2 regions of the Streptomyces cynarae genome follow, and region 2 is predicted to be linked to the other one. Evidence: riboswitches for the same ligand, from Rfam matches in the RefSeq annotation. Region 2 holds a riboswitch; the other holds the start of a gene.
What was found. A riboswitch is a leader RNA that binds a small molecule or an ion and turns the genes downstream of it on or off. The one in region 2 is predicted to bind glycine.
Positions count from the first base shown of each region.

Region 1: another riboswitch for glycine. It lies ahead of gcvP (aminomethyl-transferring glycine dehydrogenase); the one in region 2 lies ahead of gcvT (glycine cleavage system aminomethyltransferase GcvT).

Region 1 covers NZ_CP106793.1:1,574,108-1,581,800, forward strand. The annotation lists gene gcvP (aminomethyl-transferring glycine dehydrogenase) at 1-2,515, opposite strand, end outside; glycine riboswitch at 2,693-2,788, opposite strand; gene N8I84_RS07485 (PRC-barrel domain-containing protein) at 2,915-3,283, shown strand; gene N8I84_RS07490 (DNA polymerase IV) at 3,321-4,706, opposite strand; gene N8I84_RS07495 (MerR family transcriptional regulator) at 4,761-5,396, opposite strand; gene N8I84_RS07500 (bifunctional nuclease family protein) at 5,790-6,263, opposite strand; gene ftsR (transcriptional regulator FtsR) at 6,347-7,102, opposite strand; gene N8I84_RS07510 (zinc-ribbon and FHA domain-containing protein) at 7,122-7,693, opposite strand, start outside.
Region 2 covers NZ_CP106793.1:6,065,283-6,072,975, forward strand. The annotation lists gene N8I84_RS27645 (glycosyltransferase family 39 protein) at 1-170, shown strand, start outside; gene N8I84_RS27650 (L-serine ammonia-lyase) at 307-1,674, opposite strand; gene glyA (serine hydroxymethyltransferase) at 1,794-3,056, opposite strand; gene gcvH (glycine cleavage system protein GcvH) at 3,072-3,449, opposite strand; gene gcvT (glycine cleavage system aminomethyltransferase GcvT) at 3,559-4,677, opposite strand; glycine riboswitch at 4,746-4,861, opposite strand; glycine riboswitch at 4,862-4,973, opposite strand; partial or broken gene N8I84_RS27670 (AAA family ATPase) at 5,195-5,880, shown strand; gene N8I84_RS27675 (hypothetical protein) at 5,877-6,047, shown strand; gene N8I84_RS27680 (enhanced serine sensitivity protein SseB) at 6,114-6,905, shown strand; gene N8I84_RS27685 (enhanced serine sensitivity protein SseB C-terminal domain-containing protein) at 7,145-7,693, shown strand, end outside.

The sequences.
Region 1 (7,693 bases), 4.5 Mb from region 2:
TGAGCCGCTTGGCGACGTCGTCCACGGTCACACCGGTCGCCTTGGTCAGCGGCCGCAGGTCGATGATGCACTCGTGCGCGACCAGGCCTCCGGGGCCGGTGTAGAGGACCGGGTAGTGCGGCTCCAGACGCTTGGCGATGTAGTTCGCGGACAGCACGGCCACCTGCGTGGCGCGCTTGAGGCCCTCGCCGCCCATCAGCCGGACGTACGCCCAGGAGATCGGAAGGATGCCCGCGGAGCCCCACGGGGCGGCCGAGATCGGGCCCACGCCCGTCTGCGGACCGGCCTCGGGCTGCATCGGGTGGTTCGGCAGATACGGCGCCAGGTGCTCGCGGACCGCCACCGGGCCGACGCCCGGGCCACCGCCGCCGTGCGGGATGCAGAACGTCTTGTGCAGGTTCAGGTGCGAGACGTCGCCGCCGAAGTGGCCCGGCTTGGCGAGGCCGACCAGCGCGTTGAGGTTGGCTCCGTCGACGTAGACCTGCCCGCCCGCCTCGTGCACGGCCGCGCAGATGTCGGCGACGTGCTCCTCGAACACGCCGTGCGTGGACGGGTACGTGATCATCAGCACCGACAGCTCGTCGCGGTACTGCTCGATCTTGGCCCGCAGGTCCTCCACGTCGATCTCGCCGTCCTCGGCGGTCTTCACCACGACGACCTTCATCCCGGCCATGACGGCGCTGGCGGCGTTGGTGCCGTGCGCGGAGGACGGGATGAGGCAGACGGTGCGCCGGTCGTCGCCGTTGGCGCGGTGGTAGCCGCGCACGGCCAGCAGACCTGCCAGCTCGCCCTGGGAGCCGGCGTTGGGCTGGAGGGAGACCTTGTCGTAGCCGGTGACCTCGGCGAGACGCTCCTCCAGCTCGCGGATGAGCGTGAGGTAGCCCTGGGCCTGCTCGGCGGGCGCGAACGGGTGCAGCTGGCCGAACTCGGGCCAGGTGACCGGCTCCATCTCCGTGGTTGCGTTGAGCTTCATGGTGCAGGAGCCCAGCGGGATCATGCCCCGGTCGAGCGCGTAGTCGCGGTCGGCCAGCCTGCGCAGGTAGCGCAGCATCGCGGTCTCGGAGCGGTGCTGGTGGAAGACCGGGTGGGTGAGGTAGTCGTCGCTGCGCAGCAGGGCCTGCGGGAGCGCGTCCTCGATGGTGGCGTCCAGCGCGTCGATGTCGCCCCCGACGCCGAACGCGGTCCACACCGCGCGCAGCTGGGCCCGGCCCGTGGTCTCGTCGCAGGCGGCCGAGACGTGGTCGGCGTCGACGAGGCGCAGGTTGACGCCGTTCTCCCGGGCGGCGGCGACGACCTCGGCGGCCCGCCCCGGAACCCGGGCGGTCACGGTGTCGAAGTAGGCGCCGTGGACGACCTCGACCCCGCCGGCCGTCAGGCCCGCGGCGAGGACCGCCGTGTACCGGTGGGTGCGCCGGGCGATGTTCCGCAGGCCCTCGGGCCCGTGGTACACGGCGTACATCCCGGCCATCACGGCGAGCAGCACCTGAGCGGTGCAGATGTTGCTGGTCGCCTTCTCGCGGCGGATGTGCTGCTCGCGCGTCTGCAGGGCGAGCCGGTACGCCTTGTGGCCGTCGGCGTCCACGGAGACTCCCACGAGCCTGCCGGGCAGGCTGCGGGCGAACTTCTCGTTCACCGCCATGTAGCCCGCGTGCGGGCCGCCGAAGCCCATCGGGACGCCGAAGCGCTGGGTGGTCCCGACGGCGATGTCGGCGCCGAGCTCGCCGGGCGACTTCAGCAGGGTCAGCGCGAGCAGGTCGGCGGCGACGGTGACGAGGGCGCCCAGCTGGTGGGCCTGGTCGATGAGGGGCTTGATGTCGCGTACGGCACCGGAGGCGCCCGGGTACTGGATCAGTACGCCGTTGATCTCCCGCTCGGCGACCTCGGCCGGGATGCCGGCGCTGAGGTCGGCGACGACGACCTCGACACCGGTGGGCTCGGCGCGGGTCTGGATCACGGCGATGGTCTGCGGCAGCGCGTCCGCGTCGACCAGGAACAGGCCCTTCTTGTTCTTGCCCATGCGCCGGGACAGCGCCATGGCCTCGGCGGCGGCGGTGCCCTCGTCGAGCAGGGAGGCGCCGGAGGTCGGCAGGCCGGTGAGGTCGGCCACCATGGTCTGGAAGTTGAGCAGGGCCTCCAGCCGGCCCTGGGAGATCTCCGGCTGGTAGGGCGTGTACGCGGTGTACCAGGCGGGGTTCTCCATCACGTTCCGAAGGATCACCGGGGGCGTGAAGGTCCCGTAGTAGCCGAGACCGATCATGGAGTCCAGGACCTGGTTGCGGTCGGCGAGGGAGCGCAGCTCGGCCAGCACCTCGGACTCGGTGCGCGCGCCCGGCAGGTCGAGGGCGTCGGCGTTCTTGATCACATCGGGCACCGCGGCGGCGGTCAGCTCGTCGAGCGAGCCGTAGCCGACATGCGCGAGCATCTTGGCCCGCGCCTCCGGGTCGGGCCCGATGTGGCGGTGCTCGAACGGAGTGCCCTGTTCGAGCTCGGAGAGCGGAATGCGCTGGGCGGTCATTGCGGAGGCCTCCTGGTCTGACGCGACCTTTGAGGGGCACCACGGCGCGGGTACCCCGACGGCCTCCCCCTCTGTCATCTCGACCTGAGAGCTTCACCGGTCCGCCCGAAGGCTCGCCGGCTTTCACCGTCGGTGAGAGCGGAAGCCGTCGACACCCGCCCTGCTTTCCAGAGTGACCTCGTCCGTGCGGTACCTGGGCCTGAGAGATTCCGGGGAGGATTTGCTCCTTCGGCGCCTCCGGATCGCTCCGGAGGACTCTCCCGCACGGGGTCAACGGCCGCTTGCCAGACTACCAGCGAGGACGAGTCGGCAGCCTGCGCGGGAATCTTCAAGTGGCCGCCTTCCCGAATGTGCTCTTTCGTAGTGCTTACGGATGGGTTGCGACCAGTTGGAGGGACCGTGCAGACCGACATCGATCCGCGGAATCTGATCGGCCGCAAGGCGTTCGACCGCAATGGCCACAAGATCGGCACGATCGACGAGGTGTACCTCGACGACGCGACGGGTGTACCGGAGTGGGCGGCGATACGGACCGGCCTGTTCGGCAGGGACGCGTTCGTCCCCCTGGAGCCCAGCGAGCTGGTCGAGGGCGCGCTGTACGTCCCCTTCGAACGCGCCCTGATCAAGGAGGCCCCCGACTTCGGCGTCGGCCGCCACCTGTCCCCCGAACAGGAACTGCAGCTCTACCACCACTACGGCCTGGACGTCTCGGCACCGCCGCCGCCGGACCGTGACTTCGGCCGTTTGGCGGGGTCGGACGAGGCGTGATGCGTCGGGGGCAGACTTCCGTGCCTGCTCGCCGGTGTCAGGCGCCCGTGCCCGTGGGGGCCGGACGCTCCGCGATCTCGGGGACGTCGAGCACCAGGGGCAGCGGGTCCGCCGGCTCCAGCTGAGGGTCGTCGACGCTGAACGTGCGGACCCGGCCCGGCCCCGACTGCGGTGTCTCGAACCGCACGGTCACCCTGCCCAGCCCGCTGCCCTGCACCCATCCCGGCCCGTACTCGCCATGACGGACGTCGTGCCCCGCGAGCCAGACCCGCTCGGGTGGCGCCGCCTGCTCTTCGGCAAGGGGCTCCTCCGCCTCCGGCCGCTCCTCCGCCGTGGCCTCCCCCGCCGCCAGGTGGGCCTGCGCGAACAGGTCCTCCTGTGTGTAGTCGGCGAGTCCGCTGACCCCCACCCCCAGCAGCCGCACCCCGCCGGTCGTGTCCACGGGCTCCAGCAGCCGCGCCGCCGCCTCCCGCACCACCGCCTGATCGTCCGTGGGCCCCCTCAGGGTCTCGGACCGGGTCAGGGTGGAGAAGTCGTACCTCCGCACCTTCAGCACGATGGTCCGCCCCGACAACCCGGCGTCCCGCAGTCTGCGCACACACCGGTCCGCCAGCCGCTGCACCTCCAGGCCGATCCGCAGCCGGTCGTGGATGTCGACGTCGTACGTGTCCTCGACGGACACCGACTTGGCCTCCCGCTCGGCCACCACCGGCCGCTCGTCGTGCGCCAGTGCCATCGCGTACAGCGCCTGCCCGTGCGCCTTGCCGAGCAGCCGTACGAGCTCGTCCTCGCCCGCCTCGGCGATCTCGTCGATCGTGGTGATCCCGGCCCGCCGCAGATGGTCACCGGTCGCCGGACCGACCCCCGGGAGCGTGCGCACCGGCATCGGACCGAGCAGTGCGCGCTCGGTACCCGGTCGTATCAGCGTCAAGCCGTCCGGCTTGGCCTGCTCCGAGGCGATCTTGGCGAGCATCTTGGAGGCGGCGAGCCCCACGGACCCCGTCAGCCCGGTGACGGCCCGGATGTCCGCGCGCAGCTTCACACCGACCCGTCGCGCCGACTCCTCGTCCCAGGCTGCTCCCCCGGCCTCCAGATCCACGAACGCCTCGTCCAGGCTCAACGGCTCCACCAGCGGCGACAGGCCCCGCAGCAGGGACATCACCTGCTCGCTGATCCTGCGGTAGATCCCGAAGCGCGGCACCAGATACGCGGCGTTGGGCGCGAGCCGGCGTGCCTGGGCCATCGGCATCGCCGAGTGCACCCCGAAGACGCGCGCCTCGTACGACGCCGTGGCCACCACTCCGCGCGGCCCCAGCCCGCCCACGATCACGGCCTTCCCGCGCAGGCTCGGCTTGGCTGCCTGCTCCACCGAGGCGTAGAAGGCATCCATGTCGAGGTGCAGGATGGTCGGCGCGGTTCTCACATCTCCGATGCTGCCCTACACCACTGACAGTGCGGCCCCGCCGCGGCCGGCCTCTCAGACGGCCCGGTTGCGCCGCCGCGCCAGCTCGTCCGCCGGGTTGTGGCCCACGATCGTCTCGCCCGTGTCGACACGTTCACCGTGCAACTGCGACAGCGCGTTCTCCACGTCCCGCCACACGACGCCCACGGCGATGCCGAAGATGCCCTGCCCGCCCTGGAGCAGGGCGTGGACCTCGTCCGGGGACGTGCACTCGTAGACCGTCGCGCCGTCGCTCATCAGCGTCATCCGCTCCAGGTCACGGAAACCCCGCTCCCTGAGGTGCTGGACCGCGGTTCGGATGTTCTGCAGGGACACTCCGGTGTCGAGGAAACGCTTGACGATCTTCAGGACGACGACGTCGCGGAAGCTGTACAGCCGCTGCGTCCCCGATCCGTAGGCGGGGCGCACGCTAGGTTCGACCAGACCCGTCCTGGCCCAGTAGTCCAGCTGCCGGTAGGTGATGCCCGCGGCGGCGCACGCCGTGGGGCCGCGATAGCCGATGTCCTCGGAAGCCGCCCCTCCGCCGCCCGGCACGGGCGTCGGCCGCTGAGGGGCGGAGCCGGCCGCGTTGCCGTGAAGCCGGTACGGACCGCTCTCCCCCAGACTGCGTCCAGGGGCACCCCCAGCCGTACCGCCGCCGCTGCTTCTCACGCCGACCTCCGTCCTTGACCTGCCTTCTCGACGGTAGGCAGTCACCACGGGTGCGTCAACGATCGCCACACTCGGCACGCCGAGTGATAATCACCCTAGGAGTGGTTTCCCGTGCCCTTCCGCGGGGAAAGGCTAGCCGAATGCTCTAGCGCGGCCCTTGATGGCCGCGGCCCCGGCCGCCCGCCTCTCTGTCGTATCGCCCGACGGCCGGACGTGTCCCGGCTCCCCGCACACACGGCCGTGTCCTGGGCCGTCCTCTCAGCGCAGTGCGCCGCCCCGCACCGGGGTCGGCATGCTCCGGCCCGTGCCCGGCAAAGGGATGCCGCAGACACAAGACGGGCAAGCCGCCGCGGGCGCCGCGTCGCCCGTCGGCCCGAGACCCCTCAGGGACCGTCACTGGCTGCTGGTCCCGAAGTCCTCCGGTGAGATCTGGTCGAGGAACTCGCGGAACTTCTCGACCTCGTCCTCCTGCTCGTCCGGGATGGCGATCCCCGCGTCGTCCAGCACGCCGTCACTGCCGTAGATCGGCGTGCCGGTGCGCAGCGCGAGCGCTATGGCGTCGGACGGGCGGGCGCTCACCTCGACACCGCTGGCGAAGACCAGCTCCGCGTAGAAGACGCCTTCACGCAGATCCGTGATGCGCACTTCCGTGAGCTCCTGCCCGACGGCCTCCAGCACGTCCTTGAACAGGTCGTGCGTCAGAGGTCGCGCGGGGGCCATGCCCTGCTGGGCGAACGCGATGGCCGTCGCCTCCCCGGGGCCGATCCAGATGGGGAGGTAGCGGTCGCCTCCCACTTCACGCAGGAGCACGATCGGCTGGTTGGAGGGCATCTCGACCCGGACACCTACGACATCGAGCTCGTTCACACAGCAACCCTAGGCCGTGCCCGGGATGTTTGGGTAGTCGGGCACAGAACGCCTGGCCGATCCGCCCATGGCGAACGCCCGGATCAGGGCAGCCGTACGCCCAGCGCGGACTGCACCAGCGCCGCGTGCAGTTTCACCGCGAGCCCCGCGAGCTCCTTCGTACGGGCCTCGGCATGCGCCCTGGTCTGTGGATTGCGGTGGCGGCGCAGCGGGGCCACCACCTGGTCCACCAAGCCGGCCTCGCGGTCCGCGGCGGCCTTCACCGCGCGAAGATGGCGTGGCTCGATGCCGTGCCGGCCCAGTTCCACCACGAGAGTGGCCACGGTGATCGCCTCGGCGTCATACGTGCCGTCCGGCAGCGGCGCGAGCAGCCCGTACGACTCCCACTCCTGAAGCTGCTCGGCACCGATCCCGGCGGCCGTCAGCAGCTCCTCGCGGCCGATCCGGGCGGGCGCGGGGCAGTCGGGCTCGCCCAGGAGGTCTCCGAGCAGCTCGCCCTCGGCGGTCTCCCCCGGCCGGCCCAGGGGCGGCAGCCGCACCTCATCGCCCCGCTCCAGGGCGTCCAGGTGCTCGCGGATCACCTTCAGCGGCAGATAGTGGTCCCGCTGCATCCTCAGCACCTGGCCGAGCCGCTCGACGTCACGCGCGCTGAACTTCCGGTACCCCGAAGGGGTCCGCTGCGGCTCGATGAGCCCCTCGGACTCCAGGAAACGGATCTTGGAGATGGTGACTTCGGGGAACTCCTCGCGCAGCACGTTCAGCACCGTGCCGATGCTCATCAGCCGGCCGTCCGCGGCGGCGGTGCCGCTGTCGGCACCGCCGCTCGGTGTGTGAAGCATGGACCCTTCCCCGCGCGGGTCAGATGCCCCGCTGGTTCGCGTAGAAGACCAGCCTGTACTTGCCGATCTGCACCTCGTCGCCGTTGTGCAGCGCGACCTGGTCGATGCGCTCCCTGTTGACGTACGTGCCGTTGAGGCTGCCGACGTCGGCGACCGTGAACATGCCGTCCGGGCCCCGGCGGAACTCGACGTGGCGGCGCGAGACGGTCACGTCGTCCAGGAAGATGTCGCTCTGCGGATGGCGCCCCGCCGTGGTCAGGTCGCTGTCCAGCAGGAAGCGACTGCCCGAGTTCGGGCCCCGGCGCACCACCAGGAGAGCCGAGCCGAACGGCAGCGCCTCCACGGCCGCCTGCGCCTCGGGCGACAGCGTCGGCACCGGCGTCTGGCCGGTGGCCTCCGCGTCGTAGGCCTCCAGGCCCGAGATGGAGATCGTGGACGTCGTCTCCGACGCACGCTCCGGGACCGCCCCGGCCCGCAGCGGCGCACCGCAGTTGGAGCAGAAGCGGCTGTTCTCCGCGTTGCGGTGACCACACCGCGTACACACCAGGGCCGACATGTCCCGGAAACCTATGCCGCCGGACGCGGCAGGGT
Region 2 (7,693 bases):
GGATGGAACCGCCCCCTCACACAAGAGTCAGCCTTGTGCTCTTCGAACGAGGGCGCCTGCAACCCGGCCCGGCAGCCCTGAAGCAGCTGATCGGCGGGCGTGAAACCACAACGCGAAGGATCCCCACCCGGGGAGCCGTCGGCGACGCAACGGTGATCACACTGCACTGAGACCCGGCCGGGCGGCCGACCACCGCGCGGCGCAGACGCTCGTGCGTCCCGTCATGACCGAGTGCCGGTCCCGGCAGCCGCGACATGCCAGCTCGAGGGCCTGTTCCCGCAGGCCTGTTGCTTCGTGCCGGTTCCCTCAGCACTCGATGATGTTGACGGCCAGCCCGCCCCGCGCCGTCTCCTTGTACTTGACGCTCATGTCCGCGCCGGTCTCCTTCATGGTCTTGATGACCTTGTCGAGGGAGACCTTGTGCGAGCCGTCGCCGCGCATCGCCATCCGGGCCGCCGTGACCGCCTTCACCGCGGCCATGCCGTTGCGTTCGATGCACGGGATCTGGACCAGACCGCCGACCGGGTCGCAGGTCAGGCCGAGGTTGTGCTCCATGCCGATCTCGGCCGCGTTCTCCACCTGCTCGGGGGTGCCGCCCAGCACCTCCGCCAGCGCGCCCGCCGCCATGGAGCAGGCCGAGCCGACCTCGCCCTGGCACCCGACCTCGGCGCCGGAGATGGACGCGTTCTCCTTGAAGAGCATGCCGATCGCTCCGGCGGCCAGCAGGAAGCGCACGATCCCGTCCTCGTCCGCGCCGGGCACGAAGTTGATGTAGTAGTGCAGGACCGCCGGGATGATGCCCGCGGCACCGTTCGTGGGGGCGGTCACGACCCGGCCGCCGGCCGCGTTCTCCTCGTTCACCGCCATCGCGTAGAGCGTGATCCACTCCATCGCGCGGGCCGTCGCGTCGCCCTCGGCGCGCAGCTGGCGGGCGGTGACGGCCGCGCGGCGGCGCACCTTCAGGCCGCCGGGCAGGATGCCCTCCCGGGACATGCCCCGCGCCACGCACGCCTGCATGACCCGCCAGATGTCCAGCAGCCCGGAGCGGATCTCCTCCTCCGAACGCCACGCACGCTCGTTCTCCAGCATCAGCGAGGAGATCGACAGGCCCGTCTCCTTCGTCAGCCGCAGCAGCTCGTCGCCCGTGCGGAAGGGGTACTTCAGGACCGTGTCGTCGAGCTTGATGCGGTCGGCGCCCACCGCGTCCTCGTCCACGACGAAGCCGCCGCCGACCGAGTAGTACGTCTTGGAGAGCAGCTCCTTGCCCTCGGCGTCGTACGCCCACACCGTCATGCCGTTGGCGTGGTACGGCAGCGCCTTGCGGCGGTGCAGGATCAGGTCGTCGTCGAAGGAGAACGGGACCTCGTGCTCGCCGAGGAGCTTCAGACGGCCCTCCGCCTTGATCGCCTCGACCCGCTCGTCGGCCGTCTCCACGTCCACCGTGCGCGGGGAGGCGCCCTCGAGGCCGAGCAGGACCGCCTTCGGGGTGCCGTGACCGTGGCCGGTCGCGCCGAGGGAGCCGTACAGCTCGCAGCGCAGGGACGCCACCGAGGCCAGCAGGTCCTCGTTGCCCAGCCGGCGGGCGAACATGCGGGCCGCGCGCATCGGGCCGACCGTGTGGGAGCTGGACGGGCCGATGCCGATCGAGAACAGGTCGAAGACCGAGACGGCCACGGGTGACTCCTCACTACGGGGGTGGTGCAAAAGGGGGTGGTGCAGAAGGGGCGGTACAGGGGTGCGGGCACCGCGCACGCCGGTACTCCCAGTGTGCGCGGTGCCCCGCAGAAGGTGACCTACTTGTTCAGACCCGGGTACAGCGGGTGCTTCTCGGCCAGGGCCTTGACCCGGGCCTTGAGCCCCTCCGCGTCGTAGGACGGCTTCAGCGTCTCGGCGATGACGTCCGCGACCTCCGTGAAGTCCTCGGCCGTGAAGCCGCGGGTCGCCAGGGCCGGCGTGCCGATGCGCAGGCCCGAGGTGACCATCGGCGGGCGCGGGTCGTTCGGGACCGCGTTGCGGTTGACCGTGATGCCGACCTCGTGCAGGCGGTCCTCCGCCTGCTGCCCGTCCAGCTCCGAGTCGCGCAGGTCGACCAGGATCAGGTGCACGTCCGTGCCGCCGGTCAACACGTTCACGCCGGCCTCGCGCGCGTCGGCGGCCGTCAGCCGCTCGGCGAGGATCTTCGCGCCCTCGACGGTACGGCGCTGGCGCTCGCGGAACTCCTCCGACGCGGCGACCTTGAAGGACACCGCCTTGGCCGCGATCACGTGCTCCAGGGGGCCGCCCTGGAAGCCCGGGAAGACGGACGAGTTCAGCTTCTTCGCGAAGTCCTTCTTCGCGAGGATGATGCCGCCGCGCGGACCGCCCAGCGTCTTGTGGGTGGTGGAGGTGACGACATCGGCGTACTCCACCGGGTTCGGGTGCAGGCCCGCCGCGACCAGACCGGCGAAGTGCGCCATGTCCACCCACAGGTACGCCTCGACCTCGTCCGCGATCCGGCGGAACTCGGCGAAGTCCAGCTGCCGCGGGTACGCCGACCAGCCCGCGATGATCACCTTCGGGCGGTGCTCCTTGGCGAGCCGCTCGACCTCGGCCATGTCGACCCGGCCGGTCTCGTCCACGTGGTAGGCGACCACGTCGAACTGCTTGCCCGAGAAGTTCAGCCGCATCCCGTGGGTCAGGTGGCCGCCGTGCGCCAGGTCCAGGCCGAGGATGGTGTCGCCGGGCTGGGCCAGCGCGAACAGGGCGGCCTGGTTGGCGGAGGCGCCGGAGTGGGGCTGCACATTGGCGTACTCCGCGCCGAACAGCTCCTTGATCCGGTCGATGGCGATCTGCTCGGCGACGTCGACGTGCTCGCAGCCGCCGTAGTAGCGGCGGCCGGGGTAGCCCTCGGCGTATTTGTTGGTGAGGACCGAGCCCTGCGCCTCCATGACCGCCAGCGGGGCGAAGTTCTCGGAGGCGATCATCTCGAGGGTGGACTGCTGGCGGTGCAGCTCGGCGTCGACCGCTGCGGCGACCTCCGGGTCGAGCTCGTGCAGGGACGTGTTCAGAACGGTCATCTGCGGGTGCGCTCCTCAGCCGGCGACGTGGGCGTCGTACTCGTCGGCGGACAGCAGGTCGGCCGGCTCCTCGGACACGCGCACCTTGAACAGCCAGCCGCCCTCGAACGGCTCGGAGTTCACCAGCGACGGGTCGTTGACCACGTCCTCGTTGACCTCCGTGATCTCGCCGGTGACCGGGGAGTACAGGTCGCTGACCGACTTCGTCGACTCCAGCTCGCCGCAGGTCTCGCCCGCGGTCACCGTGTCACCGACCTCCGGGAGCTGGACGAAGACGACATCGCCGAGCGCGTTCGCCGCGTGCTCCGTGATGCCGACCGTCGCGACGCCGTCCTCGGCGTCCGACAGCCACTCGTGCTCCTTGCTGTAGCGCAGCTGCTGGGGGTTGCTCATGGCCTGAATTCTCCTGTACGCGGGGGAGTGGTGGTGAAGGGAGTACTGCTGGAGACGTGCGTGAGCACGGCGGAGGTGCGCGGGATCACGTCACCTGTCCGCCGAGTGCCTACTTCTGGCGCTTGTAGAACGGCAGTGCCACGACCTCGTGCGGCTCGTGGCTGCCCCGGATGTCCACCCCGACCCCGGGCGTGCCCGGCGCGGAGTGTGCGGCGTCGACGTACGCCATCGCGATCGGCCTGCCCAGCGTGGGGGAGGGCGCCCCGGAGGTGACCTCGCCGATCACCTCGCCGCCCGCGACGACCGGGTAACCGGCCCGCGGCACGCGGCGGCCCTCGGCGACCAGGCCGACGAGGACGCGGGGCGGGTTCTCCTGAGCACGGGCCGCGGCCTCCTCCAGCGCGGCACGCCCCACGAAGTCGCCCTCCTTCTCGAACTTCACCACCCGGCCGAGCCCGGCGTCGAAGGGCGTCAGCGAGGTGCTCAGCTCGTGCCCGTACAGCGGCATGCCCGCTTCCAGGCGCAGCGTGTCGCGGCAGGAGAGCCCGCAGGGGGCCAGACCGACGGGGGCGCCCGCCTCGGTCAGCGCCTGCCACAGCTTCTCGGCGTGCTCGGGCGCGACGAACAACTCGAAGCCGTCCTCGCCGGTGTAGCCGGTGCGCGCGATGAGGGCGGGGACGCCCGCCACCGTGCCGGGCAGGCCGGCGTAGTACTTCAGGCCGTCGAGATCGGCGTCGGTGAGGGACTTCAGGATGCCGGGCGACTCGGGGCCCTGGACGGCGATCAGCGCATACGCGTCCCGGTCGTCGCGCACCGCGGCGGCGAAGCCCGCGGCACGCTCGGTCAGCGCGTCGAGGACCACCTGGGCGTTGGAGGCGTTGGCGACGACCATGTACTCGGCGTCGGCCAGCCGGTAGACGATCAGGTCGTCCAGGATGCCGCCGTCCTCCCGGCAGATCATGGTGTAGCGGGCGCGGCCCACGCGGACGGAAGCGATGTCGCCGACCAGCGCGTGGTTGAGGAACCGGTCCGCCTCGGGCCCGGTCACCGTGATCTCGCCCATGTGCGAGAGGTCGAACAGCCCCGCCTTGGTGCGGACGGCGACGTGCTCGTCGCGCTCGGAGCCGTACCTGAGGGGCATGTCCCAGCCGGCGAAGTCGGTCATCGTCGCGCCGAGCGAACGATGCAGGGCATCGAGCGCGGTGCGGCGCAGGGGGCTACTGCTCATCGGTTGTGCTCCCAGGGCGTGGGTCCCCCCGCGCGAGCGAATTCGAGCGTGGGGGAGGGCGAGGTCGGTCCTCCCCATCTGTCATCGGAACCTGAGAGGTTCGCCATGAACGCCCGCACGGCGGGTCGTCACGGCTTGCACCTTGGGTGGAGCCACCGAGAAGCGGCCCGCTTTCCAGATGTGCCTCGCCCGCGCGGTATCGGGGCCTGAGAGATTCAAGGGAGGGACTTGCTCCTTCGGCGCCCGGGCCCACGTACGTACCCCGTACGTCCCCGGAACTCTCCCGCGCGGATTCAAGCGGCCGGTATGCAGTTGGCGCGCACATCATTGCACGCCTCGCCCGATCGTGGCAGGCCGCGTGGGCATCCGGCCCGGGACCGCCGGCGTGACCGGCTTCCGGACGCATCTGTGACCGGCTTGTGGCAGTACGCGAACGCCATCGGGGGAAACCGTCCATTACCTTCTCTTTACACTCGGCGGGGATGGGACTTCCTGACCGCAAGGGAGGACGATCACGGTGGACAGGACGACGGCGTACGCCATGACCACGGGCATCGCGGTACCCCGGCAGCCCGGAGCCCCGGCCCGGGAGGCGGCGCGCCGGTGCCGGCGCCGGTGGTCCGCGACCTGCGCGACCGAGGGGGCCACAGCCCGTACGGGCTCACCTTCGGCGCCCGCGACCTCGTCGTGGTCACCGGCCTGCCCGGCAGCGGCAAGTCCACGCTCATGCGGCGCACGGTGCGCGGCGCCCGCGTCGACTCCCAGGACACCCGCGACCGCTGGGACGCGCGCCTGGCACGCTTCCTGCCGTACGGGGTCTACCGCCCCCTGGTCCGCCTCGCGCACTACGCGGGCCTGCGCCGGGCCCTGCGCGCCGGCAGCGGAGTCGTCGTGCACGACTGCGGCACCCAGACCTGGGTGCGCACCTGGCTGGCCCGCGAGGCCCGGCGCCGAGGCGGCACGCTGCATCTGCTTCTGCTCGACGTCACCCCCGACACGGCCCTGGACGGCCAGCGCGAGCGGGGCCGAGGCGTCTCCAGGTACGCCTTCCTGCGCCACCGCCGCGCCAATCGTCATCTGCTGCGCGCCGTCGAGCGGGGCAGGCTCCCGGAGGGCTGCGGCTCGGCGGTCCTGCTCGACCGCGACGCGGTGGACGTGCTGCGCCGGATCGACTTCGCGGACCGCCCGGAAGGAGCGGAATGAATCGCGCCGCCTTCCTGCGCCACCGCCGCGCCAATCGTCATCTGCTGCGCGCCGTCGAGCGGGGCAGGCTCCCGGAGGGCTGCGGCTCGGCGGTCCTGCTCGACCGCGACGCGGTGGACGTGCTGCGCCGGATCGACTTCGCGGACCGCCCGGAAGGAGCGGAATGAATCGCGCCGCCCGCGCACCCGTTAGCCTTTTCGCCACACCAGTGGTACTCGGCAGGCGGTAGGCAGATGGACATCCCGGCGGACCTTCCCGCGGACTTCCCGGCACAGGCGCACCCCCATCCGCACGGCGGATGGCCGGGCAACGAGCTGGAGGAGGTGCTCTCCGCCTCGCTCGGCATCCCCTCGGCGGGCGGCCGGATCGTCGAGGTGCTGGGCCGCAGCTTCCTGTGGGTGCCGCTGCCGAACGGCGGCGGCCCGCACAGCGGCCCCCTCGACCTGCCCACACTGGACATCGAGGGACAGGCGTACGTCCCGGTGTTCAGCTCTGAGGAGCAGTTCCGCCACGCCGCCGGCGGCCACATGTCGTACACCATCGCGCCCGCCGCCGAGTTCGCCCGCGGGCTGCCCCCGCAGGTCGGCATCGCGGTCAACCCGGGCGGCGTGGTCGGCATACCCCTGCCTCCGGAGGCGGTGGCCGAACTGTGCCGCGTCGGACGCACCCCGCTGGACGGCCCCACGACCGGCGGCCGCGTCCGACTCTTCGAACCGGACTGGCAGGACGACCCGGTGGACTTCCTCGCCGCCGCGTCCGCCGAGTTCGCGGCGACCGGCGTGGTCCTCACGGCACGCCGCTGCCTTGCCGCCGTCGAGACGGCGGACCCGGTGCTGTTCGTCGGCGTGGAGCTCTCCCAGTGGGAGGGCGACCTCCGCACCCTCCCCATGGACGCCCTCGGCCGCGCCCTGGCCAAGGTGGCGGTCGAGTGGCCGGTCAACCTGGTCCTCCTGGACGTCGCCCAGGACCCGGTGGCCGACTGGATGAGAGAGAAGGTCCGGCCGTTCTACCAGCAGGGGTACTGAGCAGGGCGCTCCGTCAGGGGCGCCCCCTCAGGGGCGCGGGGCTGTGTCGATATACGGCTCCGCCGCGTGGGCGCGCCCAGCCACGAACGAGCCGCACCCGCCGGCCTGCAGCAGAGCCCGAGCTCTTGGGCGCCCGCGGCCGGCGGCAGCCACCGCGCACCGGCTGTCAGCGGACCCACCTAACCTGGTTTCATATGCGGAGCACATCGTCAGCGAAGGGGCGGTAAAGGGTGAGCGGGGTGAGCGCGAGCGGCACCACGGCCGGCCAGGTCGAACACATGCTGCGCCAGGTGACGCCCGGGCGTTACGACGCCTACGAGGCGCTCCTGCGCGCGCTCGCAACCCCGTCCACCGGCAGGGTCTGGATGCTGCTGTGGCACGGCCAGGCCGGCTCACCCGACGCCCAGTACGCGACCATGGAAGTGGACGGCAACGGCTACGCGCCGTGCGTCACCTCCGCACAGGAGCTTTCGGCCAGCGGCTGGACCCGCTCCTACGAGGTGATCGACGGCGCCGACGCGGCCCGCGCCCTCTACCCCGGCCACTACGGCCTGTGGCTCAACCCGCACGCGCCCGGCGGTGGCGTCGGCATCCCCTGGCTGGACCTGCGCCGCATCGCCGCCGGCCTGGAGCACCAGCCCGCGGGCCCCCTCAGGCTGTCCGAACCGGCCATCGAGATCCCACAGTTCTACGCGCTGCTCACCCAGAACGCCCACCGCACGCCCGCCGTGCGCTCCCTGCGCCGCGCCTGGGTGCAACCCGCCCTCGGCGCCCCGTACTTGGCGATC